2 regions of the Actinoallomurus bryophytorum genome follow, and region 2 is predicted to be linked to the other one. Evidence: predicted binding sites of a transcription regulator. Region 2 holds the regulator's gene; the other holds the start of a gene.
The links. Region 2 encodes HrcA, which represses chaperone genes, less so after heat shock. Its sites were predicted from a motif close to TTGGCACTCTCNNNNNGAGAGTGCCAA; they were not measured.
Positions count from the first base shown of each region.

Region 1 (15,956 bases), 3.4 Mb from region 2:
GCGAGTTGCCGAGTCCGTTCGCCGAATCCCCATCCACCATGTGCGCACTCCCTCGCGTCGCCTTGATGACCACGGCATGGACCACGCTATGTCGCCATCAGTCCAGTCACAACGGCGGGCGGTGGGTTGACAGATAGGCCCCGCGACTACCGATCTACGCCCTGACCAGGACATTTGACCGAAGGGGCCGATCCGTTAGTGCGGTGCGACCACGACCTGAACGCGCTGGAACTCCTTCAGGTCGGAGTAACCGGACGTGGCCATGGCGCGGCGGAGGGCCCCGATGAGGTTCATCGAGCCGTCGGCGACGTTGGAGGGGCCGTAAAGGATCTGTTCGAGCGTGCCGATCGAGCCGACCTCGAGCCGCGCCCCGCGCGGAAGCTCCTCGTGGTGCGCCTCGCTGCCCCAGTGGAAGCCGCGTCCCGGCGCCTCCGCGGCGCGGGCGAACGGCGAGCCGACCATGACCGCGTCGGCGCCGACCGCCAGGGCCTTGGCGATGTCGCCGGACTGCCGCATGCCGCCGTCGGCGATGACGTGGACGTAGCGTCCGCCGGACTCGTCGAGGTAGTCGCGCCGGGCCGCCGCGACGTCGGAGACCGCGGTGGCCATCGGCACCGCGACGCCGAGCACCGTACGCGTCGTGTGCCCCGAGCCACCGCCGAAGCCGACGAGCACGCCCGCCGCGCCGGTGCGCATGAGGTGCAGGGCGGCCGTGTAGGTGGCGCAGCCGCCGACGATCACCGGCACGTCGAGGTCGTAGATGAACTGCTTGAGGTTGAGCGGCTCCGAACGGCCGGAGACGTGCTCGGCGCTGACCGTGGTGCCACGGATGACGAACAGGTCGACACCGGCGTCGATGACCGCCTTGTGGTACTGCGCGGTCCGCTGCGGCGACAGCCGCGCGGCCACGGTCACCCCCGCGTCACGGATCTCCTTGATGCGCCGCCCGATCAGCTCCTCCTTGATCGGCTCGGCGTACAGCTCCTGGAGCCGCCTGGTCGCGGTGCCGTCCTCGAGCGAAGTGATCTCGGCCAGCAGCGGCTCGGGGCTCTCGTAGCGGGTCCAGAGCCCTTCGAGGTCGAGCGCCGCGAGCCCGCCGAGCTTGCCGATCGAGATCGCCAGGTCGGGGCTGACCACGCTGTCCATCGGGGCGACGACCAGTGGCATCTCGAAGCGGTACGCGTCGATCTGCCAGGCGACGCTGACCTCTTCCGGGTCGCGAGTGCGGCGTGAGGGCACGATGCCGATCTCATCCAGCTCGTACGCACGCCGGCCGCTCTTGCCACGCCCGATCTCTACCTCGGCCATCTGCGTCCTCTCCGCTTCCAGGGCTCAGCCGCCGTGATCATACGGGGTGCCCGGTCCCTCAGCGGACCTGGTAGTTGGGGGCCTCGACCGTCATCTGGATGTCGTGCGGGTGGCTCTCCCGCAGTCCGGCCCCGGTGATCGGCATGAGGACCGCGTTGTTCTGCAGATCCTCGATCGTACGGGAGCCGGTGTACCACATGGCCTGGCGGAGCCCGCCGACGAGCTGATGCGCGACGGCCGCGATCGGACCGCGGTAGGGCACCTGGCCCTCGATGCCCTCGGGGATCAGCTTGTCCTCGCTGGCGACGCCCTCCTGGGAGTAGCGGTCCTTGCTGTACGAGCCGCCGCGCTCGCGGTTCTTCATCGCGCCGAGCGAGCCCATGCCGCGGTAGGTCTTGTACTGCTTGCCGTTGATGAAGATCAGCTCACCGGGGCTCTCCTCGCAGCCGGCCAGCAGCGAGCCCAGCATGACCGTGTCGGCCCCGGCCGCGATCGCCTTGCCGATGTCGCCGGAGTACTGCAGGCCGCCGTCGCCGATCACCGGCACCCCGGCCGGGCGGCAGGCCAGGGCGGCCTCGTAGATCGCGGTCACCTGGGGCGCACCGACCCCGGCCACCACCCGCGTCGTACAGATCGACCCGGGGCCCACCCCGACCTTGACCGCGTCGGCACCGGCGTCCACGAGCGCCTGCGCGCCCGCACGTGTGGCGACGTTGCCGGCGATGATGTCGGCGCGGGTGTTGGCCTTGAGCTTGGCCACCATGTCGAGCATGCCGCGCGAATGACCATGCGCGGTGTCCACGACGATGACGTCCACCCCGGCCTCGACCAGCGCACGCGCGCGCAGCTCGGCCTCCTCGCCGACGCCCACACCGGCCCCGACCACGAGCCGGCCGGCGGCGTCCTTGGTCGCGCCGGGGTACTGCTCGCTCTTGGTGAAGTCCTTGACGGTGATCAGCCCGCGCAGCCGGTCGCCCTTGTCGACCAGGGGAAGCTTTTCGACCTTGTGGGCCCGCAGCCGCGCGAACGCCTCGTCGCGCGACACCCCGACCGGCGCCGTGACCAGCGGCATCGGCGTCATCACCTCGCGCACGGGGCGTGAGGCGTCGGTCTCGAAGCGCATGTCGCGGTTGGTGACGATGCCGACCAGCACACCCTCGGTGTCGGTCACCGGCACCCCGGAGATCCGGTAGTGCGCACACAGCCGCTCGACGTCGGCGAGCGTGTCCTCGGGCGAACACGTGACCGGATCGGTGACCATGCCCGCCTCGGACCGCTTGACCAGATCGGCCTGGAGCGCCTGCTCCTCGATCGGCAGGTTGCGATGCAACACACCGAGCCCGCCCTGACGGGCCATGGCGACGGCCATCCGCGCCTCGGTGACGGTGTCCATCGCCGCGGAGATCAGCGGGATCCGCAGGGTCACCGAGCGGGACAGGCGGGTGGACGTGTCGGCGTCACCCGGCCCGAGATCGGAGTACGAGGGCACGAGCAGTACGTCGTCGTACGTGAAGCCCTGCCGGGCGAACTTGGCGGACTCGGGCACGGAAGTCATTGGCATCATCCGATGGGGTGCGATATCGGGCCAGGTCAGCGGAGCCTGGTTTCATCTTAGGGTGCCCTCCCGCCTGCGGTGGCCGTTACCGCGGGTCCCCCGGCCACCGAGGGGTCACCACCACGACGATCACGACACGGACACCGTGGCGAGAGACGGCAGCGGCCGACCTGCCAGAACGGCGAACCCGCGAGGGCCTGGCCGAGCGCTTTACGCGAGGAAACAGGAGCGGACCGGACGCCCTCGTACCCATCCGCCGCGCGGTGGATCCCGCGCGGCGGGCGCTCAGCCGGACAGACGCCGAGGGAGCCACCGCCCGTTCCCGGCTCGCCGGCGCGGGCACCCGCCACGGTGATCACCGCGAGGCCGCGGCGGCGAAAGACCGCGGCGACCGGCCTCCCGGACGGCCGGCCGCGGACGACCGACGGCGGCCACCCGCCCGGCGAACACATTCCGGCCGCGATCATGGCCGGGCAGCGATGAGAGCCGGCGCCGGCCGATCCGCGGAATGTCCCGGTCCGCGGATGGGCCTGCGGCCGCGCCCGCAAAGCCAGATAGAGAGCCGCCGGGCCGCCTGCTTCCCACTTGCGCGCGGGTCACCACGGTGATCGTCGTGAGGACGCGGTCGCGAAAGGCCGCGGCGGCCGACCGGCCGTCCGCCAGGGTGGCCACCTGCCTGTCCGGCAGGGAGATCCCGCCCGGCGGCATGACGACGGGCACCTGGCCAGGGCCAGGGCCAGGGCCAGGGCCTGGGCTTGGGCTTGGGCTTGGGCCGGGGCCTGGGCTTGGGCTTGGGCCGGGGCCTGGGCTTGGGCTTGGGCCGGGGCCTGGGCTTGGGCTTGGGCCGGGGCCTGGGCTTGGGCTTGGGCTTGGGCCTGGGCTTGGGCTTGGGCCGGGGCCTGGGCCGAATGCCGATAGGGGGCGGGGTTTCATGGGGCGGGGTTCGCCGGTCGAATGGCGGCCGGGTGGCCCGAGGCGTACGTGGGGGCACCGAAGGTGTGAAATTCCCGGACGGACGTGTACGTGTGCCGGACGGGGCATCCCCGACTTGCGCCGCACAGTAGCGTGGGTTTGTGCACGATGACGCCCCACTCGATCCCTTCGCGGATGATCCGGAGGACCCGGCCGCCGCGCTCGGCGACCTGGATGATGAGGTCGCGCCGCTGAGCATGACCGAGCGCGAGGACGTCCTGGCGGATCTGTCCGACCTCGAGGTCTTCCGCGCCCTGCTCGAACCCCTGGGCATCAAGGGCCTCACCGTCGACTGCACCGACTGCGGCAAGCCGCATCACATCGACTGGGAACTCCTCTACGGCAACCTGCGCCACCTGCTCGACCAGGGAATGGCCCGGGTGCACGAACCCGCCATCGCCGCCGAGCCGACCGACTACGTCAGCTGGGAGTACGCCCGCGGCTACGTCGACGGTGTCATCGACAGCGAAGAAGGCCACTCCAGCTAGAGGACTTCTGACAAATCCCCTGTCCCGCCCGCAGGGTCCGCGACCCCGACACCTCAGGCCTGGCCATCCGAAACCGATTCCTTTACCGATCCCTCTGACGGGGAGACCGCCGCGCCTCGACAAAAGGTTCAGGACGTGGGCGGCGTCGGCTCCGGCTCGGATTTCTGCTCCGGCGGCGAGGACGGGTCCGCCGAGCGCTGATGGTGGGATCCCACCGACGAGCGCTGGTGTTCCCAGGTCCACCGGCGCCCCGGGTGTTCCCACTCCGGCTGGTCGGCCGGAGCTTTCTTCGGTCCGTCCTCGACGACCGGGACGGAGGCTCCCGCCGGCTCGGAGGCGGACGCGGAGTCGGGCTCGGCCGGAGGCGGCAGAGAGCGGTGCCGGTCCCCGGCGTGCGGGGAAGGCGATCTACCACCGGTGAAGATGCTCCCGCTCACGGGATCATGGTGTTGGACGTTCTCATTGGAACGTTCCGAATCCTTCGGCTGCACCGATCCGTGATCGGTGCCCATCGCGCCGACGTCGTTGCCGCCCGCGGCGGCGGCTCCGGCCGAGGTCAGCACGAGTGCCGCGACACCGAAGGTGACGAACGCGCGTACACCCCGGCGACAGGAGCCCTGGACCCCGCACGTGACGCGGGACGGAGTGGGAAGGGGCGGCGCACCCAGGTCGACATCCGCGGCCAGCGCCGCCAGAAGCGAGGCGGCGGGGTCGTCGGTGCGGCCGGCGCTCAGGCCCGCGAAACGACGCTCGGAAAGGGCGTCGAACAACTCATCGCTGCTGCTCACGGCGCTGAGGTCGAACGGATCGGGAGTGGCGGTACGACCACGAGTCAAGCGATCGACTCCTCACTTGCCATCACTCGAAGCCGGGCGATTGCCCGATGCTGTGCGACACGTACGGCCCCCGCTGACATACCGAGTACATTACCGGTCTCCTCCGCCGAGAGTCCGGCGACCACCCTCAACAGCACGAGCTCCCGCTGGTGGTCGGGCAACCGGTCGAGCAGGCTACGAGCGCGTTCGGCCTCGATGTAGCGCACCACGGTCTCTTCCGGTCCCGGCCGCTCGTCGGGGCCGTCCGGAAGGTCCTCGGTCGGCACGGCCGCCCGTATGGCACTGCGCAACGCATCGGCGATCTTGTGCGATGCGATGCCGAACACGAATGAGGCGAACGGCCGGCCCATGTCGCGATATCGGGGCAGCGCCCCGAGGACCGCGATGCACACCTCCTGTGCCACGTCGTCCGCGATGTGGTATTGCCCGGATACCCGGCCAAGGCGCGCTCGGCAGTAACGGACGATCATCGGACGAACACGCCCGATAAGAGACTCGACAGCCGCCGGGTCTCCCTGCACAGCCAAACTCGTCAAGTCACGGAGATCGTTTTCGTCTCCCTTGGCCGGACGGCTCAACCGTAGATCGTCGGCAGCACCCCGATACGTGGCCCCGGCGATTGCTCCCTCGGTCACGAGAGCATGATGCCCACCGAGATCGCACCTGTCTGCCACGTTGATGACAACGGAATGGTCACAGTGCACGATCGAGCGGCTATTTCTCACTCAGCGTAGCGGAGTGACTCCCGCACGTCATGCCTACGTGTCATTTGCAACACATGTTCCGGCTACCGCCGACGAAGAGGAAATTATTGGCATCCCCCGCAAGGTCGACCCGGGGATCGCCGCCGAACCTGAAAACGAAAACCGGCTGCTGGGTACGGAAACGGTAGAAGGCCCCCGGCCGCTCCGAAGCGGCGGGGGGCCTTCCGATGTCGAGCCCGGGTCAGGGACCGAAAATCGGTGACCGAAAATCAGTGCCCGTGACCGTGGCCGTGACCGCCCGCGGCGCCCTCCGGCTCTTCTTCCGGCTTGTCCACGACGAGTGCCTCGGTCGTGAGCAGCATGCCGGCGATCGAAGCGGCGTTGGTGACCGCGGAACGCGTCACCTTCACCGGGTCGATGACACCCTGGGCGATCAGGTCGCCGTACTCCGCGGTGGCGGCGTTGAAACCGTTGCCGGCGGAAAGCGCCTCGACCTTGGAGACGACGACGTAGCCCTCGTTGCCGCCGTTCTCGGCGATCCAGCGCAGCGGCTCGACGAGCGCCTTGCGAACGGCCTCGGCGCCGGTGGCCTCGTCGCCGGACAGGCCGAGCGCGTCGAAGCCGGCCTTGGCGACGTGCACGAGCGCGCTGCCGCCGCCGGAGACGATGCCCTCCTCGATGGCCGCGCGGGTCGCGGAGATGGCGTCCTCGAGGCGGTGCTTCTTCTCCTTCAGCTCCACCTCGGTGGCGGCACCGACACGCAGCACGCTGACACCGCCGGCGAGCTTGGCGAGCCGCTCCTGGAGCTTCTCGCGGTCCCAGTCGGAGTCGCTGTTCTCGATCTCCTGGCGGATCTGGCGGACCCGGTCCTCGATGGCGGAGGCCTCGCCCGCGCCGTCGACGACCGTGGTGGCGTCCTTCTTGATCGTCACGCGGCGCGCCTGGCCGAGCATGTCGATCTCGACACCGTCGAGCTTGAGGCCGATGGCCTCGGTGATGACCTGGCCGCCGGTGAGGACCGCGATGTCCTCCAGCATCGCCTTGCGGCGGTCGCCGAAGCCCGGGGCCTTGACGGCGACGCTGACGAAGGTGCCGCGGATCTTGTTCTGCACCAGGAGCGCGAGGGCCTCGCCCTCGACGTCCTCGGCCACGATCAGCAGCGGCTTGCGGGTCTGGGCGACCTTCTCCGCGAGCGGGAGGAACTCGGTGACGTTGGAGATCTTGCCGTCGTGGATGAGGATGTAGGCGTCCTCGAGGACCGCCTCCATGCGCTCGGGGTCGGTCACCATGTACGGCGACAGGTAACCCTTGTCGAACTGGAGTCCCTCGGTGAACTCCAGCTCCAGGCCCATCGTGTGGGCCTCCTCCACCGTGATGACGCCGTCCTTGCCCACCTTGTCGAACGCCTCGGCGATGAGCTCGCCGATCTTGGGGTCCTGGGCGGAGATGGTGGCGACGTGCGCGATCGAGCTCTTGTCGTCGACCTCACGGGCGGACTTGAGCAGCTCGTCCGAAACGTAGGCGGCGGCGATGTCGATGCCGCGCTTGAGGCTGATCGGCGACGCGCCGGCGGCCACGTTGCGCAGGCCCTCGCGGACCATCGCCTGGGCCAGCACGGTCGCGGTCGTGGTGCCGTCACCGGCGATGTCGTTGGTCTTGGTGGCGACCTCCTTCGCGAGCTGGGCCCCGAGGTTCTCGAACGGGTCCTCCAGGTCCACCTCCCGCGCGATCGTCACACCGTCGTTGGTGATAGTGGGTGCGCCCCACTTCTTGTCGATGACGACATTGCGGCCACGCGGGCCGATCGTCACCTTCACTGCATCGGCGAGGGCGTTCACGCCGCGCTCGAGCGCGCGCCGTGCGTCCTCGTCGAAGTCCAGGATCTTCGGCATTAGAGAAGCTCCAAGTAAGGGATGTCATCAGACGCACACAGCCCCGGCCGCCCGTGGGGGCCGACCGGGGCGGTGCATCTCTGTATCTGTTGTTACTTCTCGACGACGGCGAGCACGTCGCGAGCGGACAACACGAGGTAGTCCTCGTTGTTGTACTTGACCTCAGTGCCGCCGTACTTGCTGTACAGCACGACATCCCCGACCTTGACGTCGAGCGGCACGCGCTTCTCGCCCTTGTCGTCGAAGCGTCCCGGGCCTACGGCAAGGACGGTGCCCTCCTGGGGCTTCTCCTTGGCGGTGTCCGGAATCACCAGACCTGATGCAGTTGTCTGCTCGGCCTCGAGGGGCTGGACGACGATGCGGTCCTCGAGCGGCTTGAGAACAACCTTGGTGGCGGTCGACACGATCTGACCTTCCCCTTCGATTGCGTATCCTCGGCCGACCTCGCGGCCAGCCGCATGTTGGAGACGCGACCACGGTGGCCTGCCGTCGCGGGTGCCAGACCAGCCTGTCGCTTGATTGGCACTCGGATGATGAGAGTGCCAGTCATGGAGATTATGCCGTGGCCGGGAACCCGTCAACACGGGCCCGCCCGCATCGGGCCTGAGTCTTGTGACCTGCACCGACGACCTGATCTTGAGGATCGCCGTGGGACCGCTCCACAGACCGTGCTCTCGCTCGTCTCCCGGCGCTGCGACGTGCCGCTACCGTCATCGGGTGGACATCGCCGCCTTCGAGGGGCTGCTCACCCCCGGCGGCCGGGCCCTGCTCGGCGAGGTGGGCGCCTCCGACGTCAGCGAGCACGCGCTGCTCGCGACGGCGTCACGGTTGCGCGCACGCCATTCGCCGGAGCTGGTCGGCGCCGCTCTCACGCAGATACGCCTCCGGCTGCGTGCGCGCGCCAAGTTCGGCGCGGAGGCCGACCGCATGTACTTCACGCCGGCCGGCCTCGAACAGGCCACACGGGCCAGCGTCGCCCGGCATCGCGCGCGGCGTTTCGCCGCCCATCTGAACACCGGGAGCCCCGCGGGCTCCGTCCTGGACCTGGGCTGCGGCATCGGCGCTGACCTGGTCGCGCGTGGCCTGGCCGGCTGCCGTGGGGTCGGCGTCGACCTCGACCCGCTGACCGCCGCCGTCGCTCGCGCGAACCTGGGCGCGTTCGGCCTGGAGGGCTCGGCCTCCGTACGCGCGGGCGACGCCGCCGTCCAGGACCCGGCGGGCCACGCCGCGGTCTTCGCCGACCCCGGGCGCCGCGGCGCCAGTGGAAGGATCTTCAACCCGGAGGCGTACGAACCCTCGCTCACGACCGTGCTCGGTCTGGCCCGCGCGGCTCCGGCGGGCTGTGTGAAGGTGGCGCCGGGCATCCCGCACGACGTGGTCCCGCCCGGCGCCGAGGCCGAGTGGATCTCCGACGGCGGTGACGTCAAGGAGGCGGCGCTCTGGCTCGGCGGCCTTTCCGGCGCACGACCAGGGACGACGCTGCGGCGCGCGACCGTACTCCGCGAGGGCACGGAGACGGCCACGATGGTGGCGGACCCGCGGCTCGGGCCACCGCCGGTGGCCGGCTGGCGGCGCTATCTGTACGAGCCGGACGGGGCGGTCGTCCGCGCTCATCTGGTCGCCGAGGTCGCGGTGACGCTCGACGGCGCCCTGGCCGACCCGCGCATCGCCTACATCACCTCTGACGCGTCGCGGGCCACGCCCTTCGCCCGCGGCTACGAGATCCACGAGGTGCTGCCCTTCTCGGTCAAACGGCTGCGGGCCGCGCTAAGGAGACACGACGCGGGCACCTTGACGATCAAGAAGCGGGGATTCGCCGCCGACATCGAACAGCTGAGGCGTGAGCTACGCACGTCCGGCTCACGCGAATGCGTCGTTGTTCTGACCCGGGTGGGCGATGCCCCGGTCGCACTCATCTGTACCGCTCTACGACACCATCTCAAGGCAGAAGACACGCCAGCCTAAGGTAAACACTGCGACTATTGCCGTATTGGCTTGACTACTCTTGGCGGCACGCGAAATCCGTGCCGGCGCGCGCGGCATGAAGGCGCGCCCAGTCGGGGCGCTCGGGGGAAATGGGGAACACAATGACCGACGCCGTGCTGCAATGTCCCAAGTGCGGCGCCGGAATGGTCAGCTTTCAACGTGGCGGCGTCGCGGTGGAGGAGTGCGCGGCCTGCCGTGGCGTCTTCCTCGGCCGTGGCGAGCTGGACCGCCTGCTCGGACGCGGTCCGGTGGTCTCGGCCATGGTGAACTCGCATGCGATACCGGCCCCTTACGAAGGCCGTCATCGCCGCGACTAAAGCGGCATTCCGCTTCTCCGGGATAAGGATCTCTTTTCCCTGAATTTCTTTGCTTACGCTCGATGACCATGGTCATGTCATTAGAGTGGCCCTTCGCGACGCACGCCACTGCCATTTCCGCGCGCAGGCCGGCGACCCGGCAAAACGAAGGAGCTCCCCGGGTGGACACCAATCACAACTTCCTGCAGACAGGAGGTCAACCGGTCTCGGACCGAATGCGGGAATTGCTGGCCCGCGCTGCTCAAGATCATGTTTACGAGCAGCGCTCGACAGGTCAGGTCCTCGACGAGATCCATCAGCGACTCGAAGGCATCGAGTGGCTGCTCCGCGAGGTGCGTGAGCGTGAGCTCAGCGGCCTGACGACCCAACTCGACACGGTCCGCGGCCAGGTCGACGAGTTGTACGGCAAGCCGCCGGAATGGGCCGAGGGGCTGGCCGAGCACATCGAGTCGGTCGGCGAGAAGGTCAAGCCCGTCGCCGAGCTGCCCTCGTTGTGGGCCGACGTAGGGGTGATCGCGGAGAACGTCGACGAAGGCCTCTCCCGCATCCAGACCGTGCTCGACTCGAGCAAGAGCATCACCGACGCGACGCTGCGGGCCGCGCAGCAGATGGACGACCTGACCAAGCGGCTGGACCGGCTGGCCGGCACGATGGAGGCCGCGTCCGTACGGTTCAACCGCCTCGACAAGACGCTCGCCGACCTGGGGCATCGGTCCGAAAAGCTCGAGCACCAGATCAACGGTGTGGCCGGCAAGGTCGACCAGTCGCTCAGCGACATGGCCGAGCGCGTCGAGAAGGGACTGGACGCGGTCAACGGCAGGGTCGAGGGGGTCGGCGGCCGTCTCGACGGCATCGACGGCCGCGTCGAGGGCCTCTCCGGCAAGCTCAAGGGCGTCGAAGGGCACTTCCAGGGGCTCGAGGCCAAGATCGAAGGCGTCGACGACCGGGTCGACGGCATCAACCAGCGCATCGGCCAGCTGCCGGTCACGCTGGAGATCGGCGAGCTGCACCGCAAGCTCGCCGCCATCGGCGACCGGCCGTTCATCGATCCCACGGACCGTTTCGACGCCTTGGAGAAACGGCTCGCCGAGGCCATCGACCCGCTCATCGACGAGCTGCGGGCGCGGCCCGATCGCGACGAGGCCGAGGAAACCCTGTCGAAGATCATTGAGTCGTCCCGCGCCGATATCACGAAACATATGGAGATTCTTCGCGAGGACCTGCTGCGCCAGGTGGGTGGTGTGCACGAGGACGTGAGTAAGAGGGTCGACGGCGTCCAGCACGACATGAGCGGCCGCATGACCTCCGTGCACGAGGACCTCATGAAACGGCTCATCACCCTCGAGGAGACGATGCTCGCGCTGGCGGAGGCGCTGTTCAGGCCGCGCAGGGAGAGCAAGGAGTGACCGGGATGGCCGCTCCGTAATGTACCGGAGCGGCCATTTCGGCGCACTTTGAGTAATACGTTGACTCCATCGGTATTTGCGGAGATTTGTTTGCCATGAAGATCCAAAGTGGATCGTCACGCTGCAATGACATGCCGTTTACTCAGTCCGGTATTGATAAAATCACTCCCGATACGGTTCGGAATCCGTTTGGATGGGTGCCGTGACCTTCCCCAGATTCTCCGAGCCACCGAGCGCGGCCACGCTGCGCTGGGTCGAAGAATGCCTGGGGTCGGGCAGTGAGGTGAAGATGGTCCGGCCGCTCGTCGGGGGACTGTCCCACGTCAACCACGCGGTGCTCGCCGAAAGCCGCTCCGGCACCGTGCACCGGCTCGTGCTGCGGCGCTGGGCGTCGGCCACCTGGCCGGTCATCGACATCGACTTCTCGCCCGAGCGCGAGATCGCGGCGCTGACCCTGCTCGCGGGCTGTGAGATCCCCACGCCGTCGCTCGTGGCCGCGGATCCGTCGGGCGCCCACTGCGAGATGCCGACGCTGCTGATCACGCGGCTGCTCGGCCATCCGCCGCGCCCGGCCAACGAGGAGCTGCCCGAATACCTCATCCAGCTCGCCGCCGGCCTCCTGTCGGTGCACGCGGTCGGTGGTGCGTCCACGATGCCGCCCTACCGCCCGTACAACCATCTCGACGTACGCCTCGCGCCGCTCAACGCCCGGCACCCGGCGCTCTGGGAGCGGGCGTTCGACGTCGCGGCCGGTCCGGCCCCCGGTGCCACGCCGCGCTTCATCCATCGCGACTACCACCCGGACAACACGCTGTGGGCGTACGGGCGGCTCACCGGCATCGTCGACTGGTCCGGCGCCTCACACGGCCCGGTCGCGGTCGACGTCGCCCACATGCGCTGGAACCTCGCCATGCGCTACGACGTGTCGGTCGCCGACCAGTTCCTGCGCGCGTTCGACCAGGTCTGCGGCGGTTACCGGCACAACCCCTACTGGGATCTGCGCACCGTGCTCGACCTCCTGCCCGAACACCCCGGCCGGCCGATCACCCCGGGCGAGATGCCGGCCCTGGAGGACTTCCTGGAGCAGGCGCTCATCGAGCTCGGGGCTCCGGCCGCCCGCTTCTGAGCGGCGCTTGACCTTTCCGCCGCGTCAACTTCTACCGTCGACCCCAGGGCCGGACGTACCGGCCCGGCGATGGGAGACGGTCATGGCCTGGTCGATCGCGGATGTGGCCCGGATGTCCGGGGTGACGTCACGGACTCTGCGCCACTACGACGAGATCGGGCTGCTGCCGCCCGCGTGGGTCGCGGGCAACGGCCACCGCCACTACGAGGAGGACGACCTGCTGCGCCTGCAGCAGATCCTCGTGCTGCGGGAGCTGGGCGTGGGGCTCGCCGAGATCACGGAGATCCTGGACCACCAGGCCGACCGGGTGGAGGCGCTACGGACGCACCACCGGCGGCTCCTGGCGGAGCGGGACCGGCTCACCACGCTGGCGCACACCGTCGCTCGCACCATCGCCGAGCTTCAGGACGGAAGGGAGGTGAGGGAGATGCCGAAGATCAACAGGCCGGAGAACCTCTTCGAGGGCTTCGACTTCTCCGAGCACGACGAAGAGGCACGCGAACGCTGGCCGGAGCAGTGGGAGCAGTCGCGGGCGGCCGTGAAAGGGCTCTCGACGGACGGCGTGGCCCGCTTCCAGCGGGAGACGACCGCACAGATGATCCGGATGGCGGAGTTCATGGTCGCCGGGGCACCGGTGGACGATCCTGTCGTGCAGACCGAGGTCGAGGTGCACTTCCAGAGTGTCTGCCGGTTCTGGAAGCCGTGCGCGGCCGCGTACAAGGGGCTCGGGCAGACCTATGTCGACGACCCGCGGTTCAAGGCCAACTTCGAGGAGATCAGTGAAGGTCTCGCGGAGTACCAGCGGGACGCGATGGCCGTCTACGCCGACACGCGACTGAGCTGAGCGGGCCGCGTCGCCGGGAGGCTGCAGACTCCCGGCGCGCGATCAGACGAGGACTTCGGTGATCGGCAGGGACGAGTCGGCGGGCAGGTCGAGGGCGGACGGCTCCAGCCCCGCGCCGACGAGCTCCGCGCCGAGAGCCGCCACCATCGCGCCGTTGTCGGTGCAGAGCTTCGGCCTGGGGACGCGAAGCTGGATTCCGGCGGCCTCGCAGCGTGCCAGGGCGAGCGCCCGCAGCCGGGAGTTGGCCGCGACGCCGCCGCCGACGAGCAGGTGGGAGACGTCGTTGTCCTTGCAGGCGGCGATGGCCTTCTTGGTGAGCACGTCCACGACCGCCTCCTGGAACGCCGCCGCGACGTCGGCGACCGGCACCGGCTCGCCGGCGCGCTCGCGCGACTCGACCCACCGGGCCACCGCGGTCTTCAGCCCCGAGAAGGAGAAGTCGTAGGTGCCGTCGTCGTACTTGCCGCGCGGGAAGAAGATCGACCCGGGGTCGCCCGAGCGTGCGGCGCGGTCGATATAGGGCCCGCCGGGGAAGCCCAGGTCGAGCACCCGTGCCACCTTGTCGAACGCCTCTCCGGCGGCGTCGTCGACCGTGGCGCCCAAGGGGCGTACGTCGGTGGCGACGTCGGGTACGAGCAGCAGCGAGGAGTGCCCGCCGGAGACGAGCAGGGCCACGCACGGCCTGGGCAGCGGCCCGTGTTCGAGCTGGTCGACGGCCACATGGGCGGCGAGGTGGTTGACGCCGTACAGCGGCTTGTCCAGGCCCAGGGCGTACGCCTTGGCGGCGGCCACACCGACGAGCAGCGCGCCCGCCAGGCCGGGACCCGCGGTGACCGCGATCGCGTCGACGTCCTCGAGGTGGACTCCGGCCTCGGCCAGCGCACGGTCCACCGTCGGGGTCATCGCCTCCAGATGGGCACGGGAGGCGACCTCCGGCACCACTCCGCCGAACCTGGCGTGTTCGTCGACGCTGGAGGCGATCGCGTCCGCGAGGAGGGTATGACCGCGGACCACGCCCACGCCGGTCTCGTCGCAGGACGTCTCGATGCCGAGCACCAGCGGCTGATCCTTCACGTGCCCACCCCCCGCCGCACGGGCACGTCGCCCGGTCGCGACTCCCGCACCATCACGATCGCGTCCACTCCGGACGGCTGGTAGTAACGCTTGCGCACGCCGACGGCCGTGAAGCCGAACCGCTCGTAGAGCCGCCGCGCCCGGTCGTTGTCCGCGCGTACGTCGAGGAACACCTCGCCGCAGTGGCGGGTGGCGGCCTCGTCGAGCAGCGCGGTCAGCAGCATCGACCCGACTCCCCGGCCCTGCAGCTCGGGGCGTACGCCGATGGTCAGCACGTCGCCCTGCCCGCCGACGGCGGCCAGCCCGGCCCAGCCCGCGAGCAGGTCGTCCTCCTCGGCGAGGACGTAGTGCCTCGTGCCGCCGGGGTCGGCCAGCTCGTCGCGGTAGGTCTCCTCGGACCAGGCGTCGTCGGTGAACAGCAGGTGTTCGAGCTCGAGCACGCCGGGCAGGTCATCGAGGGTCATCTCGCGGACCTTCATCGGGGGATCACCCGCTTACGCGGCCCGGGCTCACGCGCGTCGGGCTTGCGAAGGTAGAGGGGCTCGGGCGGCAGCAGCTCCGGTCCGGCGCCGCCGGACAGCCGCGAGACCACGAGCTCGGCGATCGCGGCGGCCGACGGCAGTGCCGGCGTCTCGCCCTTGAGCACGTCGGGGTAGAGCAGCGCGCCCTCGCCGAGTGCGGGCAGGCCGGGGACGGCGGCCTCGGCGGGGCCGCCGACCGAGGGGCCGGTGATGCGTACGGTGGCCGAGTCGTACCGCGCCCAGTAGACCTCTTTGCGGCGCGCGTCGGTGGCCACCACGAAGGGCTCGGTGCGTTTGGACTCCCACGCGAGCGCGTCGAGGGTGCAGACGCCGTGTACGGGGATCTTCAGCACGGCGCCGAGCGCACGCGCCGTGACCAGGCCGACCCGCAGGCCCGTGTAGGGGCCGGGGCCGACGCCGACGGCGATCGCGGACAGCTCCGAACGGCTCACCTGAGCCTCGCCGAGTACGGTGTTGATCGCCGGGGCCAGAACTTCGGCATGCCTGCGGCGGTCGACGACCTTGGACTCGGCTCGGAGCCGTGGCGGGTGGCCCGGAGCCCACTCGCTCAGTGCGACGGTGACCGCGGCGGTCGCGGTATCGAAAGCCAAGACCAGCACGATCCCAGAGCGTAGCGCGCTCCGACCACTGCGAGTTACGAGTGGGACTCGAGCTTGGAGATGATGTCGCGGGCGGCCTGCAGCGCGCCGTCCCCTGCCGGGCCGGACGACATGGGCTTGCCGTGGGTCTCGAGGTGGTCGCCACCGGAGTAGTGCACGGTGACGAGGACGTTGGCGAGTCGCGCGTTGGCGACGGCCGCGCCGATCGCACCGTCCACCGTGTAGACGACGTAGGCCTGCTCGCCGACGCCGGTCACGCCGCGGCTGTCATGCACCTTGGCGCCGTCCGCGAGGTCCTTCCCCGCGC
Region 1 covers NZ_VFOZ01000001.1:3,900,296-3,916,251, reverse strand. The annotation lists gene glpD (glycerol-3-phosphate dehydrogenase) at 1-40, opposite strand, end outside; gene FB559_RS18570 (GuaB3 family IMP dehydrogenase-related protein) at 196-1,308, opposite strand; gene guaB (IMP dehydrogenase) at 1,367-2,863, opposite strand; gene FB559_RS18560 (DUF5319 domain-containing protein) at 3,937-4,323, shown strand; gene FB559_RS18555 (hypothetical protein) at 4,452-5,159, opposite strand; gene FB559_RS18550 (sigma-70 family RNA polymerase sigma factor) at 5,156-5,794, opposite strand; gene groL (chaperonin GroEL) at 6,133-7,755, opposite strand; gene groES (co-chaperone GroES) at 7,848-8,159, opposite strand; gene FB559_RS18535 (class I SAM-dependent methyltransferase) at 8,473-9,720, shown strand; gene FB559_RS18530 (TFIIB-type zinc ribbon-containing protein) at 9,843-10,058, shown strand; gene FB559_RS18525 (coiled-coil domain-containing protein) at 10,220-11,464, shown strand; gene FB559_RS18520 (aminoglycoside phosphotransferase family protein) at 11,667-12,590, shown strand; gene FB559_RS18515 (MerR family transcriptional regulator) at 12,673-13,434, shown strand; gene tsaD (tRNA (adenosine(37)-N6)-threonylcarbamoyltransferase complex transferase subunit TsaD) at 13,477-14,508, opposite strand; gene rimI (ribosomal protein S18-alanine N-acetyltransferase) at 14,505-14,972, opposite strand; gene tsaB (tRNA (adenosine(37)-N6)-threonylcarbamoyltransferase complex dimerization subunit type 1 TsaB) at 14,984-15,649, opposite strand; gene FB559_RS18495 (hypothetical protein) at 15,685-15,956, opposite strand, start outside.
Region 1: groES (co-chaperone GroES) is a predicted target of HrcA. The motif match lies at 8,275-8,301, and genes of this name have one in related genera.

Region 2 (15,956 bases):
CGCGGTCGCCCTTCGGCAGTGCCTGGACGACGACGATGCGCGGCTCGGCAGGTGCCTCGTGGCGGCGAGCCATGGCCTGGAGTTCGAGGCTGTCACGGCCCGCGCTCGTAACCACGCATTCGACCACGAGCCCGGCACCGTCGGTGAGGTCGGCGCGCTCACCCGGCTTGAGCCGTCGTACGGCCGCGGCGTGCCTGCCCTCGGGGCCGTCGAGCAGGATCCGGTCGGCGCCGAGCCGGTCGCCGTCGCAGAGAAAGACCGGCGGGCTCATCGAAGCCCGCCCTCCGCGACCGGCACCGCCCGCAGAGAACGACAGGGACGCACCCGGCATGCGGCGCACGGCTGCGGGCGACCGGCCCGGCCCGGCCACCTGGCCCCCACCTCGCCACCACGCCCCAACAGCCCGATCGGCGAACCCGCCACCGCGGCCCTCACCGAAGACGCCCGCAACATCACCGCCGCATCACCACGACGCCGACCCTCACGACGCGAGACAGACGACCGCGGGCAACCGACCCGGCCCGCCCGCCCAGCCCCAACGTCACCACCACGCCCCAACAGCCGGGGCGGCGAACCCGTAATCGCGACGCTCGCCGGGCACGCCCGGCGCTGCCTGGTCCACGGTGAAACCGTCCCCGCCCCCAGGACACCGGCGACCTGTGCACGGCCGTCGCGGACCGGCCCGGCCGCGCGGCGCCCTTCGTACGGGCGGCCCCGTCGAGCCTGGTGGCTCGGCGGGACCGGACGGGTCTCAGCGGCCGTTGAAGGCATCGCGCAGGCGGGAGAAGAAACCCTGCTGCCCGGGGGTGAACTTGCCCGGCGGGCGCTCCTCGCCGCGCAGCACGGACAGCTGGCGCAGCAGGTCCTCCTGCTGTTCGTCGAGCTTGGTGGGCGTCTCGATGTTCACGTGGATCATCAGGTCGCCGCGGCCGGTCTCGTTGAGGTGCTTGACCCCCCGGCCGTACATCGGGATCTGCTGGCCGGACTGGGTGCCGGGCCGGATGTCGATCTCCTCCGGCCCGTCGAGGGTCTCCACGGTGAGCGAGGTGCCCAGCGCGGCGGCCGTCATGGGGACCTGGACGGTGCAGTGCAGGTCGTCGCCCTGCCGCTCGTAGATCGAGTGAGGTCGCTCGACGATCTCCAGGAACAGGTCGCCGGACGGCCCTCCGCCGGGGCCGACCTCGCCCTCGCCGGCGAGCTGGATGTGGGTGCCGTTCTCCACGCCCGCCGGGATGCGAACCTTGATCGTACGGCGGGTGCGGACCCGTCCGTCGCCCGAGCACTCGGCGCACGGCGTGCGGATGACGCTGCCGTAGCCACCGCACTGCGGGCAGGCGCGCGAGGTCATGACCTGGCCGAGGAAGGACCGCGTGACCTGCTGCACCTCGCCACGGCCGTGACACATGTCGCAGCTTTCCGGCTGGGTGCCGGGCGCGGTGCCCGCACCGGTACAGGTCGTGCAGACGATCGCGGTGTCGACGGTCAGCTCGCGTGTCGTGCCGAAGGCCGTCTCCGACAGGTCGAGCTCCACGCGGATGGTGCCGTTGCGGCCGCGCCGGGCGCGGCTGCGCGGACCCCGCTGGGCCTGGTTGCCGAAGAAGGCGTCCATGATGTCGCTGAACGGGAAGCCTGCCCCGAACCCGGCGCCGGCGCCCGCGCCGCCCGACGCGAACGGATCAGCGCCAAGGTCGTACATCTCACGCTTTTTGGGGTCGGAGAGCACCTCGTACGCCTGGGTGATCTCCTTGAACCGGTCCTGCGTCTCGGGGTCGGGGTTGACGTCCGGGTGCAGTTCGCGGGCGAGCCTGCGGTAGGCCTTCTTGATCTCGTCCGCACCCGCGTCACGGCGCACCCCGAGGGTCGCGTAGTAGTCGTTCGCCACTTACGACCCCGCCAGAATCTGCCCGACGTAACGTGCCACTGCGCGTACCGCTCCCATCGTGCCGGGGTAGTCCATTCGCGTCGGGCCGAGCACGCCGAGCCGGGCCACGACCTGGTCGCCGGCACCGTATCCGGTGGCGACCACGGAGGTCGTGAACAGGCTCTCGTGGGGGTTTTCGGCTCCGATTCGCACGGTGAGGCTGGTGGGATCACTCACCTCGCCGAGCAGTCGCATCAGGACGACCTGTTCTTCCAACGCCTCCAGCACGTCGCGGAGGCTCTGGGACAAGTCGGCGCGGGCGAGGTTCGCCGCGCCGGCTATGACGATCTTTTCTTCGTGTTTTTCGATCAGGGTCTCGAGGAGCACCGACAGGACGGTCGCGGCGAGCGGACGCTCCTCCGCGGAGACCCGGTCGGGGACCTCGGCGACGACCCCGGGCACGTCGGTGAGCCAGCACCCGTCCAGGTGCGCGTTGAGCAGCGCCCGCAGATGGGCGATGGACTCCTCGGAGAAGCCCAGGGGCATCTCGATGGCCCGCTGCTCGACCCGGCCCGTGTTGGTGATGATCACCAGCAGCAGGCGTTCGGGACCGATCGGGACGAGCTCGATGTGGCGCACCGCCGACCGCGTGAGCGAGGGGTACTGCACGACCGCGACCTGGCGGGTCAGCTGCGCGAGCAGCCGGACCGTACGGGTCACGACGTCGTCGAGGTCGTAGGCGTTCGCGAGGAACGTCTCGATCGCGCGCCGCTCCGCCGAGGACAGCGGTTTGATCGTCGACAGCCGGTCGACGAACAGCCGGTATCCCTTGTCGGTCGGCACGCGTCCCGCGCTCGTGTGCGGCTGGGCGATGTAGCCCTGCTCCTCGAGGACTGCCATGTCGTTGCGGATCGTGGCCGGTGAGACACCGAGGTTGTGCCGGTCGGCCAGCGCCTTCGAGCCCACGGGTTCGTTGGTGGACACGTAATCCTCAACGATGGCGCGGAGCACCGCCAGCTTCCGATCGTCGAGCACGCACTCACCTCCCACGGCTACAGGCCTCTAATTTGGCACTCCGTGTTCTTGAGTGCCAAGTGTACGGCGATTGACGACCGTCGCGGTGAGACGGCGACGACGAACGGCGGCGGGAAAAGTCGCCTGGATGATGGCCGAGCACTGGCGCGACGCCGCCCCCGGCACCGGTATTCCGGCTCCGGCGTGAGCGTCGGCGCGCCAGCGTACCGTCTTGAGCGCGCACGCGTGTTGATCCCGGCTCGGCCGGGTTGGTCCCGATACGGTGCGGCCGTGCGGAGCAAGAACTACGCCAAGGACGTTCTGTCGGGCGACTGGCGACGCCCTCGCAAAGGCCAGATCCCGGAGATCGCGGCCGAGTCCGGCCTGGTGGCCGAGGACCCGTCCAGCGGCTTCTGCGGCGCGGTCGTGGCCTGTGAGAAGGACTCGGTGACGCTCGAGGACCGGTTCGGCAAGCGCCGGGTGTTCCCGCTGGCCAAGGCCGGGTTCCTGATCGACGGCAAGCCGGTGACGCTGGTGCGGCCCGTACGTGCCGCGGGCCGCGCGATCTCCGCGTCCGGCTCCATCGCCGTGGCCGGCCTGCGCGCACGCGTCGCGCGGGAGAGCCGGATCTACGTCGAGGGAAAGCACGACGCCGAGCTCGTGGAGAAGATCTGGGGCCACGACCTGCGGGTGGAGGGCGTCGTCGTGGAGTTCCTCGAAGGCGTCGACCACCTGCCGGAGATCGCCGAGGAGTTCGGCCCCGAGCCCGGCCGCCGCCTGGGCGTACTCGTCGACCACCTGGTCGCCGGCTCGAAGGAGAGCCGGATCGCCGAACAGATCGACTCGCCGTACGTCCTGGTCACCGGGCATCCCTTCATCGACATCTGGCAGGCGGTCAAGCCCGCCACCCTCGGCATCTCCGCCTGGCCGGACGTGCCGCGCGGCATTCCCTGGAAAGAGGGCGTGATCTCCGCGCTGGGCTGGAGAGGTGAGCCGGGCGAGGTGTGGCAGGCCATCCTGGGCCGGGTGCGCACGTACGCGGATCTGGAGCCCGCGCTTCTCGGCCGGGTCGAGGAGCTCATCGACTTCGTCACCGCCCCGGGCGGCTGACCCGCGCAACCATCCGGCGCCCGCGCACGTCTCATAAACTGCGACACCACATCGCACCAGACATATCCGCCGGAAGGGACGCACGATGACCTACGGTCAACCCGGCGGCGGGCGATCCGGCCGGCCGTACGGGCCGCCCCCGGGACAGCCGGACGGGCGGCCGGGGTACGGCCAGGGCGCTCAGCAGCCCCCGCAGAGCCCACCGCCGCAGTACTACGCGCCGCCGCAGCACCACGCCCCGCCGGGTCACGGACGGCGGCCACGGGGCGGGCAGCCGGAACAGCCTTACCCGTACGCCGCCGTAACGGTCCAGGACCGTCGGCGGCGCGTGCGGGCTCCGGCCGGCGGCCCGGTCGTCGACGAGGACGAGCGGTGGGCGGTGCCCGCGTACGTCGGCATGTTCGTCTCGGGCTTCGTCGCGCCCGCGATCGTGCTGGTCGCGAAGGGACGCACCTCGCCCTTCGCGCGCTTCCACGCCGTACAGGCGCTGAACCTGTTCGTCGCGGTGTTCGCCTGCACCTTCACCGCGTTGCTGCTGGCCTACTTCAAAGGTGTCGCCTGGATACCGCTCGTGCTGCTGGCGCTGGCCGCCGGCTCCTACGTCGTGACCAGGGCCGCGATCGGCGCCAACCGCTGTGAGTGGTACCGCCTCCCCGCCATCGTGGCGTGGCCCATCTTCCGCTGAGGAGCGTCATGACCGAACCCGACGATCGCGGACCATCGCCCGAGGAACCCCATGACGAGCCGTCCACCCCGTTAACTCCTCCCGGTCAGCCGCAATTCGGCAGCCCTCCGCCCCCTCCGGGGCATCCGTACGGTGGCCCTCCTCCTGGACCGCACGTCGGAGGTCCACCGCCCCCGTACGGGCCCGGCCCGTACCCGCCGCCGTACGGGCAAGGCCCGTACCCCCCGCCGTACGGACCGCAGGGGAACAACCCCGCCGACGACACGAACTGGGCGCTGGCGGCCTATATCGGCCAGCTGATCATCGGCGTCATCGCTCCGCTCGTGGTCTTTCTCGTCCGCCAGGACCAGACGCCCTTCATCCGCTTCCACGCTGCGCAGGCGCTCAACGCGGCGCTGAGCTACCTCGCCGTCTTCCTCGGAGGCATCGCCCTCGCCGTCGTCACCGTGGTGGCCGGCGCCCCCGCCGCGCTGATCGTCGTGATACCCGCGATGATCATCTTCGGCATCGTGCACTTCGTCTATCTGATCATCGGGGCGGTCAGGGCCGGCCGGCTCGAGATGTACCGGCTTCCCGCCTGGATCTGCTGGCGCATGATCAAGTGACGGGCACCGCGGATCCCCTGCGGTCAGGTGAGGTCGCGGACGACGGCGTCGGCCAGCAGCCGTCCTCGTAGCGTGAGCACGGCGCGGCCTGCCTCGAACGCCTCGGGCACCAGGAGGCCGTCGCCGACCGCGCGGCGGACCGCCGCGACGTCGTCGAACAGGCCGAGCGGGCAGCCGTCGGCCAGCCGCACCTCCAGCATGATCCGCTCGAACCTGCGGTCCGCGGCCTCCAGCACCTCGCGGGCGTACGCGGCCGAGGCCTCCTCCGCGAGCCGCGCCGCGTACGCGGCCGGGTGCTTGACGTTCCACCAGCGCGTGCCACCGACGTGGCTGTGCGCGCCGGGGCCCACACCCCACCAGTCGCCGCCGGTCCAGTAGAGAAGGTTGTGCCGGCAGCGGGCCTCTTCGCTCGCGGCCCAGTTGGAGATCTCGTACCAGCCGAGCCCGTGCGCCCCGAGCGTGCGTTCGGCGGCGAGGTAGCGGTCGGCCATCGCGTCGTCGTCGGGCGCGGCCAGCTCACCCCGCCGTACGCGCGTGGCCAGGCGGGTGCCGTCCTCGACGATGAGGGCGTACGCGGAGATGTGGTCGGGCCGGGCGGCCATGGCGGCGTCGAGGCTGGCCTGCCAGTCGGCGTCGCTCTCGCCCGGCGTGCCGTAGATGAGGTCGAGGTTGACGTGCTCGAAGCCGGCCTCGCGCGCCCAGGAGACGCACTGCTGCGGCCGGCCGGGCGTGTGCGTACGGTCGAGGACGGCCAGGACATGCTCACGGGCGCTCTGCATGCCGAACGACATGCGCGTGAAACCCGCCTCTCGCAGCTCGGCGAGGTAGGCGGGGTCGACGGTCTCGGGGTTGGACTCGGTGGTGACCTCGGCCCCCTCGGCCAGCCCGAAATCCTTGCCGATCGCGTCCAGCACCCGGCCGAGGTCGGCGGCGGACAGCAGCGTGGGCGTGCCTCCGCCGACGAACACCGTCTCCACCGGCAGGTCGACGTCGCCCAGCACGCGCCGGGCCATCCGGATCTCGGCGATCGCGGTGTCGGCGTACGAGTCGCGGGACGCTCCCCGCAGCTCCGTGGCGGTGTAGGTGTTGAAGTCGCAGTAACCGCAGCGGGTGACGCAGAACGGCACGTGCACGTAGAAACCGAACGGGCGGCCGCCGAGGCCGTCGAGAGCGCTGGGCGGCAGCGCTCCGTCTCTCGGGACCGGATCTCCGTCCGGCAGCGTCGATGGCACGTCTCAAGTGTGCCGCCCGAGCGAGCATGCCCGCGCCGTCCCCTCCGCGGGCGGGCCCGATGGCGGGTTCCGGGACCGATGGCTCAGGCGGTGTCCGCGCGTCCCCAGAAGATCTCCGCCTGCGTCCGGCCAGAGGCGTCTCAGCGTTCCGGGACCTGGTGGCCGTCCGGCAGGGCCCAGGATCCGTCGCGGAACTCGACCCATACCGTCGTCGTCCCGGAGTCCTCGATGACGCCCCAGGACTCGGCGAGCGCCTCGATGATGAGGATTCCCCGTCCGTTCTCGGCCTCGGCGTCCCTCCTGACACGGGGCTTGGTGGCCATCGTGCCGTCGTTCGTGACCTCGGCGCGGATCACGTGCCCGGTGGCCCGGATGCCGATCGTGAGATGACCACCGTCCCCGCTCGGCGTGTGCATGATCGCGTTGGTGGCGAGTTCGCTCACGCTCAGCGCGACCTTCTCCAGCGCCGGGTGCCGCGTTCCGAGCGTGTCCCGTACGAATCGGCGGCCGACCGCCACCGAACGCTCCACGCCGGGCAGAGTGATGGTGGTGCTCAGTGCCGTATCCCCCGGATCCCCTGGATCACCCGGGTCACCGTCCTGCACGTCGCGCGGAGCGTTGTCACGGCGAACTCCCTGTCCCGCCATAGCAGCGTCCAATGTTCCTCCCGATGAACGGCGAGCACGGCGTCCCTACCCCCCGTGTGACGCGAGAACACCGAAGCTTGGTTCCGGCCTCACCCGGTATTGCCACGGTCCGCGCCGAAAAGGGGGCCTAGGCGATCGCCCGCCCGCCGTTCACCGGAGGTCTCAGCTCCTGGAGCGCAGCTCGAGACCGTCGGCGAGCTCGCGCCACTGCGAGCGGGGCATCGCCACCTGATCGCCGGTCACGACCTGGACGACGAGCTGGTCGGCGCCCGCCTCCCGGTGCGCCGCGAGGCGGGCCCGTATCGCCTCCATGTCTCCCCAGGCGAAGGTCGCGTCGATGAGCCGGTCGCTGCCGCCGTCTCGGAAGTCGTCGTCGACGAAGCCGAGCCGCAGCAGGTTGCCGGTGTAGTTGGGCATTCCCAGGTAGATCGCGAGGTGGCCGCGCGCGGCGGCGCGGGCGCGTTCGGGGTCGGTCTCGAGGACGACCTTCACCTCGGGCGCCAGCAGGGAGTCCGGGCCGAGGATCTCGCGGGCCGTCGCGGTGTGCTCGGGGGTGATGAGGTACGGGTGGGCGCCCGCCGCGCGGTCACGTGACAGCGTGAGCATGCGCGGGCCGAGCGCGGCGAGTACGCGATGCTCCTTCGCCGAGCCGGCGGCGTCGAGGCGGTCGAGGTAGTCCACCATCATGGAGTACGGCTTGCGGTAGCCCTTGACCAGCGCGGCGTGGCTGGCGCCGAGCCCCAGCAGGAAACGGCCGGGATGCCGTTCGGCGAGGGCGGTCTGCTCCTCGGCGACCTCGGCCGGCTCGTACTCCCAGATGTTGAGGATGCCGGTGGCGACCACGATGCGTTCGGTGGCCTCCAGCAGCGGCGCCGCGTGGCGTACACCGGGGCTGCCTCCCAGCCAGATCGCGTCGTACCCCAGCTCCTCGAGCTCGGCCGCGGCCTCGCGGACCCCGTCCGCGGCCCGCCGGTCCTCATCACGCAACCCGGAGTTCCAGATGCCGATCTGGCCAAGATCCATGCCTGCTCCAACCCTCGGTCGACTGTGCGGAGCCCGCGCGGATGGGACTCCGGGCGGCGCATGGGCGCCCTACCCCGCGTGGGCTCTCAATGCGCAACCTGACCGGGCGTCCGCCTATTTCTTGCCCTTCTCCGTGCCACCACTCGTGGACAGCGCCGCCACGAAGGCCTCCTGCGGGACGTCGACCCTGCCGATCGTCTTCATCCGCTTCTTGCCCTCTTTCTGCTTCTCCAGCAACTTGCGCTTGCGGGAGATGTCGCCGCCGTAGCACTTGGCGAGGACGTCCTTGCGGATGGCGCGGATGTTCTCGCGGGCGATGATCCGCGCGCCGATCGCGGCCTGAATCGGCACCTCGAACTGCTGGCGCGGGATGAGCTCCTTGAGCTTGGCCGTCATCATCAGGCCGTACTCGCGTGACTTGTCCTTGTGCACGATCTGGCTGAACGCGTCGACGGACTCGCCCTGCAGCAGGATGTCCACCTTGACCAGGTCGGACTGCTCCTCGCCGCTGGGGTCGTAGTCGAGTGAGGCGTACCCGCGGGTCCGCGACTTCAGCTGGTCGAAGAAGTCGAAGATGATCTCGGCGAGCGGGAGCGTGTAGCGGATCTCGACGCGGTCCTCGGACAGGTAGTCCATGCCCAGGAGTACGCCGCGGCGGCCCTGGCACAGCTCCATGATCGCCCCGATGTGGTCACTCGGCGACAGGATCGTGGCCCTGACCATCGGCTCGTAGACCATGCCGATCTTGCCCTCGGGGAACTCACTCGGGTTGGTGACCCGGTGCTCCTCACCGGTCTCCATGACGACGCGGTAGACGACGTTCGGCGCCGTGGAGATCAGCGACAGGTCGAACTCCCGCTCGAGCCGCTCACGCACGATCTCCATGTGCAGCAGGCCGAGGAAGCCGCAGCGGAACCCGAAGCCGAGCGCCAGCGAGGTCTCCGGCTCGTACACGAGCGCCGCGTCGTTGAGCCGCAGCTTGTCGAGGGCGTCGCGCAGCTCGGGATAGTCGTCGCCGTCGACCGGGTACAGGCCGGAGAACACCATCGGCCGGGGGTGCCGGTATCCGGCGAGCGCCTTGGTGGCCCGCCCGGCGGCGCTCGTCACGGTGTCGCCGACCCGCGCCTGGCGCACGTCCTTGACCCCGGTGATGAGGTAGCCGACCTCACCGACGCCCAGCCCGTCGGTCGGCACGGGGTCGGGCGAGATCACGCCCACCTCGAGTGTCTCGTGCGCGCTCCCGGTGGACATCATGAGGCTCTTCTCGCGGCGGGACAGATGCCCGTCGATGACCCGGACGTACGTCACGACACCGCGATAGGTGTCGTACACCGAGTCGAAGATCAGCGCACGGGCGGGCCCGTCGGGGTCACCCTGCGGCGCGGGCACGGTCGCGACGATGTTGTCGAGGAGCTCCTTGACGCCCTCGCCGGTCTTGCCGGACACCCGGAGGACCTCGCCCGGGTCCACCCCGATGATCCCGGCGATCTCCTCGGCGTACTTGTCCGGCTGCGCGGCCGGCAGGTCGATCTTGTTGAGGACCGGGATGATGTGCAGGTCCGCCTCGAGCGCGAGGTAGAGGTTGGCGAGCGTCTGCGCCTCGATGCCCTGGGCGGCGTCCACGAGCAGGACCGCCCCTTCGCACGCCTCCAGCGACCGCGAGACCTCATAGGAGAAGTCGACGTGCCCGGGCGTGTCGATCAGGTTGAGAACGTAATCCCGCCACGGCAGGCGCACGGCCTGGCTCTTGATCGTGATGCCACGCTCACGCTCGATGTCCATACGGTCGAGATACTGGGCGCGCATCTGACGCCCCTCGACGACACCGGTGAGCTGCAACATGCGGTCGGCGAGGGTCGACTTGCCATGGTCGATGTGCGCGATGATGCAGAAATTGCGGATCACCGCGGGATCGGTGTGGTTCGGTACGGCCGGCACCGGGTTCCTCGTGGAGTGATGGATTAGCGTTATCCATGGTCCCACGCCGCGCGGCATGCTCTGTTCCGAGCACCCGCCGATCAGCCATCCGGCAGCCCCGGCCGAGACCGCCGCAGCCCCCCGACCAAGACGGCCGTACCCCTCCGGCCGAGACCGTCGCAGCCCCCCGACCAAGACGGCCGTACCCCTCCGGCCGAGACCGTCGCAGCCCCCCGGACCGAGACCGCCGTACCCCCCCGGCCGAGACCGTCGCAGCCCCCCGGACCGAGACCGCCGTACCCCCCCGGCCGAGACCGTCGCAGCCCCCCGGACCGAGACCGCCGTACCCCTCCGGCCGAGACCGTCGCAGCCCTCCGGCCGGGCCCCCACAGCCCGGCCGTGTGGGCACCGCCCTACCCGCCGCGTACCGCGTCGAGGCCCGTACGCGCTGCCGCACGGCGTCCCGGCTACCCGTGGACCCACGCCCCTCGCGTACGCCGGATCCGTGATTGAACCGCCGGCGCGGCGACCGGCTGGGACGGCTCGGTTTGGGCGTTGGGTGAAGCCCTTGGTAGGCTGTCCCACTGCGTGTGGGCGCGTTAGGTCCCGCGCCCCCATTCCATCGACTTAACACCTGAGGCTTTCTTCGTGGCGAACATCAAGTCCCAGATCAAGCGGAACAAGCAGAACGAGAAGGCACGCCTTCGCAACAAGGCGGTCAAGTCGGAGCTGAAGACCGAGATCCGCAAGTTCCGTGAGGCCGCCGAGTCCGGCGACGTCGACGCGACCACGGCTCAGCTGCGGTCCGCGACGCGCAAGCTCGACAAGGCCGTGAGCAAGGGCGTCATCCACAAGAACCAGGCCGCCAACCGCAAGTCGGCGATCGCCAAGCGCGCCGCCGAGTTGCAGGCCAAGTAAGGTTCTTCGCTTCACGACGCCGTGCCCCAAGACGGGCACGGCGTCGTTGTGCTGCCCGGTAAGGCGTTGTACTGCCTGGTAACAGGCGTTCGGTCCCTGTAGATCGAGACGAGCCTCAGCCGCCCCGACCTCGTCGCAGAGGGCCGCCCGTGCCCGTAGGGCCAGGCGCCGCCGCCCCTACCACCCCGATCTCCTCTTCCAGGTCCGCCCACGTCCGTACCGCCCGCACCCACTCCGGCGCGGCCGAGGTCTGCGGGCCGAACAGGAACAGGTGCGGCACCAGCCCCCGCAGCGCGGCGTGCACGTCGAGGCGATCGTCGACCATGTGCGTGATGCCCAGGTCCGCGCAGTGGCCGGCCTTGTCGGCCCGCTTCCGGCAGAACCGTACGTTGCCCGCGGCGATCCCGGTACGCCGGTAGAAGTCGTTGCGGTCCAGCCACCGCAGGGTCCTGTCCTGGATGCGTTCGCCGCACTTGGAGATCACCCAGACCTGCCCGCCGAAACGTGCGACCAGCCCGGGCAGGACGTCGAACATGCCCTCCGTCGCCGGTGAGCGCATCGCCTCCTCGGCGTCACCGCTGAGGAAGACCGTGTCCTCCTCCCCCGCCACCGCCGCACCGCCGTGGATCACCCGACCGAAGTCGACTCCGAGACGCGGTTCCGTACTTGTGTTCACGCCACCAGAGTGAGGCATGGACGGAACGGCCGAAAACACATTTTCCGCCCCAGCGTCGCGCTTACCGGTCGAACCGCTTCAGGAAGCAGTCGAGCTCATCGCGTTCCAAGCCCCGGAGCGCCGGGTCGAGCACGCGCGGCGCACCTCGTCGAGAACGTACCGCCCGACCCGAGCGGCAAGGCACGACGCCGAGGTGCCTCAGCGTGAGCCACGAGCGGCGACGATCTGGCCGATCGCCTTCTCCAGGGCGTACGCGGGATCGGCTCCGGCGCCCTTGACCTGCGCGTCGGTCTCGGCGACCACCTGGAGTGCCTCCGCCACGCCCTCCGGGGTCCAGCCGCGCAGCTGCTGGCGTACGCGGTCCACCTTCCAGGGCGGCATGCCGAGCTCCTTGGCCAGCCCGGCGCCGCGCAGCCCGCGCGGCGCGCCGCCCACCTTCGCGAGGGAGCGGACCCCCTGCGCCAGCGCGCTGGTGATCAGGACCGGCGCGACACCGGTGGACAGCGCCCAGCGCAGCTGTTCGAGTGCGTCACCGAGCCGGCCCTCGACGGCACGGTCGGCGACGTTGAAGCCGCTGACCTCCGCGCGTCCCCGGTGGTAGCGCGCGACCGCGTCGTCGCCGATCCGGCCGCCGGTGTCGGCCACGAGCTGGCTGCAGGCACTGGCGAGCTCGCGCAGGTCGGTGCCGACCGCGTCGAGCAGGCCACGCGCGGCGTCCTCGCCGATCGTGCCCCCGGCCCGGCGCACCTCGGCGCGTACGAAGGCGACCCGCTCACCCGGCCGGGTGATCTTCTGGCAGGTGACCTTGCGCGCGCCCGCCTTGGTGAACGCGTCGAGCAGCGCCTTGCCCTTGGCGCCGCCCGCGTGCACGACGACGAGGTCGATGTCGTCGGCCGGGTCGGCCGCGTACTTGCCGATCTCGGTGATCAGGTCCTTGCCGAAGTCCTGCGCCGAACGGAGCACGACCACTCGTCCCCCGCCGAACAGCGACGGCGAGGTGAGCTCGGCCAGCCCCCCGCGTGTGAGGGTGGCCGGGGTCAGCTCGTAGACCTCGGCCTCCGACTCGCGCGCACGCGCGGCGGCGAGGACATCGGCGATGGCCCGGTCGATGAGCAACTCCTCGTCGCCGACGACCAGGGTGAGACGTTCGGAGGACACCTTCGCAGCATCCCACGCCGCCGGGCGCCCACGCGCCGTACTCGGGGGTCTTAGGAGCCCGCGCCTGGCGGTACGTGCGGGCGGAAGGCGACGGCGCGTACGTCGCCGAGGTCGTCGTTCTTGGGATCCAGCGGCAGCGGGAACACCATCGTGAGCAACCGCCGGCCGACCGCGTGCTCCTCGCGGAGGGAGACGAGCAGCGACCGGCACTCCTCGGCGGTCAGGAAGCGGTGCTCGGGCTCGGGGAACCGGAGATGACCGATCCGGAGTTCGAGGGCACGGCCGGCCCGGATGTTCCGTACCCAGTCGGCCCGGTTTCCCCAGGCCGCGATGGCGACGACCTCCCCCGTCCCATGGTCGAGGCGTGCGACCTCCAGCACGGTCTCGTGCCGGAGCCCGCTGAAGCGTCCCTGATGGGCCAGATAGAGAAATCGCCTGCCGAGAAGGTGACCGAGGTCACGGCGGTACACCCACGACGGTGCTCGCATGACGCGGAGCAACAGCCCCGTGGGCCTGCGAGCGCCGGACCCTTCTCGGCTCATCGTCCAATAATGCCCGGATCGAGGGGGTCTGGAGAACGGAAACAGGGTGCCGAGGCGGGTTCGGAACACCTTCGTGACCGGGCCGGGGTGTGCGTCCCGTACGAGCGGTGCCGTCCGGCGGGGAATCGCGGTTCGGCGCGGCCGGTTACCAGATACATGCCCGAATTCAGTGATGTGCGCTGGTCAGTGTTGGACCTGGTGCCGGTGACCACGGCGACGACCCCGGCGGAGGCCCTGCGGGCGTCCGTCGACCTGGCGCCGGAGGTCGAACGGCTCGGATACCACCGTCTGTGGGTCGCCGAACACCACGGCATGCCCGGCATCGCCAGCTCCTCCCCCGCCGTACTCATCGCGCACCTCGCCGAGGCGACGACGACACTGCGGGTCGGTTCGGGCGGCGTGATGCTGCCCAACCACGCGCCGCTGGTCGTGGCGGAACAGTTCGGGACGCTGGAGGCCCTGCACCCGGGCCGCATCGACCTCGGCATCGGCCGCGCACCGGGCACGGACCAGGCCACGGCGTACGCGCTGCGCCGTACGCCGGACCTCAGCGCCGACGCCTTCCCCGAGGACCTCTCCCAGCTTCGCGCGTTCCTCGACGGGACCTATCCGCGGATCCGCGCCGTGCCGGTCCCGGACAGCCCGCCGGCCGTCTGGCTGCTCGGCTCCAGTGGGTACAGCGCCCAGCTCGCGGGCATCCTCGGCCTGCCGTTCGCGTTCGCGCACCACTTCAGCGCGCGGTTCACCGACCCGGCCCTGGAGCTGTACCGCTCCAGCTTCCAGCCGTCCGGCACGCTCGACCGCCCGTACGCGATGGTGACCGCGGCCGTGTTCGCCGCCGACACGGACGAGGAGGCGCGCCGGCTCGCCGCACCGCAGGGCCTGTCGATCCTGCGGCTGCGTTCGGGCAACCCCGGGCTGCTGCCGACGCCGGAGGAGGCGCTCGCGCACGACTTCTCCCCGCAGGAGCGCGAGGCCATCGCGACGTACACCGAGTCGCACGTGGTGGGCGGCCCGGACACCGTACGCAAGGGGCTGCTGTCGCTCCTCGAACGCACCCGGCCGCAGGAGCTGATGGTCTCCACGAACATCGGCGACCCGGCCGCACGCCGCCGCTCGTACGAGATCGTCGCCGAGATCGCCAAGGAGCTGTGACCGGCGCCGTCCTCAGCCGGCGGCGTAGCCGGCGATGCCTTCAGTCGGCGGCGTAGCCGGCGACGTGCTGAGGAGTGATCCGCACGACGACGCGGACGATCTCGGGCGGCAGGTCGAGGTATTCCTGACCGGCGCCCGGACCCTCGTAGTTCTCCGCCAGCGCGACGGCGAGCCGCCGGCCGACGTCCTCGGTCACGGTGGCCGTGCCGCGGATCTCGGCGTACTGGAGCGGGTCGTCCTTGTCGATCACGCTCAGGCTGACGCGCGGATCCCGGCGGAGGTTCTTGTCCTTGCGCCGGCCGGCGGCGCTGGAGATGAGCACGTCGTCTCCGTCGCGGCCGACCCAGACGACGGAGGTCTGCGGGCTTCCGTCGGAATTGATGGTCGCGAGCACCGCGAGGTTCGGGTCGTCGAGAAGCTTCCGTACCGCGTCATTCAGGATCGTCACGATCACCGATCATCGCCGAGGTCACGGGCGCCCGTCGAGTGCCGTCGTCAGTCCACGTGGACGCGACGGCCGAGCTTGTCACGGTTGCGTACGTCTTGGCCCCCGCGGATGTAGACGGTGATCCTGCGGTTGTCCTCGAGCGGAGCCAGGTCGATCCCCGGCGGGAGGTCGGCGATGAAGAGCCTTTTCAGAGCGCGAAGCCCGCCGAGCGGAGCCAGGTCGGTGACGTTCTCGCAGCCGCGAAGCCAGAGTGTCTCGAGGTTCGCCATTTCGGCGATCGGCGACAGATCACCGATGTTCGTGTCCTCCAGATCGAGAAACCTGAGTTCGGGCAACCGCGCCAGCGGCGAGAAGTCGCGGATTCCACGGCATCCCCACAGACCCAGGCCGTCTAGCCGCAGCGTGGCGAGAGGCCGTAGGTCATCGACCCATGAGGAGCCGGTTAGGTGGAGTCCGCTCAGGTTCGGTGCGCGTTCCACCAGCTCCCGAAGTCCAGATGTCAGCGTCGAACCGGTGAGCGTCAAACGGTCGAGACCGTCCAGGGGAGGAAGGTCGCCGATTCCCGTCAGGGCCGGGCAGCTGTTCAATCCGAGGGTTCTGATCGAGGTCCGCGTTCGCAGCGGAGAGAAATCGGTGACATCTGTCAGTGTCCCGAGCTGCAAAATCTCCAGTTCAGGAAGGTCTCGAACGAATTCAATGTCATCGATTCCGACGGTCACGAGGATCAGCCTCTTCAACCTGCGCAGCCTCTTGATCGGCGCAAGGTCGAGAACAGCGGAGTCCGTCCAGATGGTCAGGTACTCAAGGCTCTCAGCACACGACTCCAAAGGAGTCAGATCACTGGACTGCAGGTAACCGCTGATTCTCAAAGACTCGAGAGGGCTCTCGAGGTCGTACAAGAACGACAGATCACTCACGGGATGGTCGGCGACGTGAAGCGAGCTGAGCCCTTTGATGTGCCGTAT
Region 2 covers NZ_VFOZ01000001.1:460,425-476,380, forward strand. The annotation lists gene FB559_RS02240 (16S rRNA (uracil(1498)-N(3))-methyltransferase) at 1-271, opposite strand, end outside; gene dnaJ (molecular chaperone DnaJ) at 752-1,882, opposite strand; gene hrcA (heat-inducible transcriptional repressor HrcA) at 1,883-2,896, opposite strand; gene FB559_RS02255 (DUF3097 domain-containing protein) at 3,167-3,985, shown strand; gene FB559_RS02260 (DUF4870 domain-containing protein) at 4,071-4,670, shown strand; gene FB559_RS02265 (DUF4870 domain-containing protein) at 4,679-5,275, shown strand; gene hemW (radical SAM family heme chaperone HemW) at 5,299-6,507, opposite strand; gene FB559_RS02275 (ATP-binding protein) at 6,648-7,154, opposite strand; gene FB559_RS02280 (LLM class F420-dependent oxidoreductase) at 7,317-8,177, opposite strand; gene lepA (translation elongation factor 4) at 8,292-10,115, opposite strand; gene rpsT (30S ribosomal protein S20) at 10,743-11,012, shown strand; gene FB559_RS02300 (hypothetical protein) at 11,128-11,688, opposite strand; gene holA (DNA polymerase III subunit delta) at 11,887-12,846, opposite strand; gene FB559_RS02310 (nitroreductase family deazaflavin-dependent oxidoreductase) at 12,897-13,388, opposite strand; gene FB559_RS02315 (LLM class flavin-dependent oxidoreductase) at 13,575-14,543, shown strand; gene FB559_RS02320 (PPOX class F420-dependent oxidoreductase) at 14,584-14,991, opposite strand; gene FB559_RS02325 (NACHT N-terminal Helical domain 1-containing protein) at 15,039-15,956, opposite strand, start outside.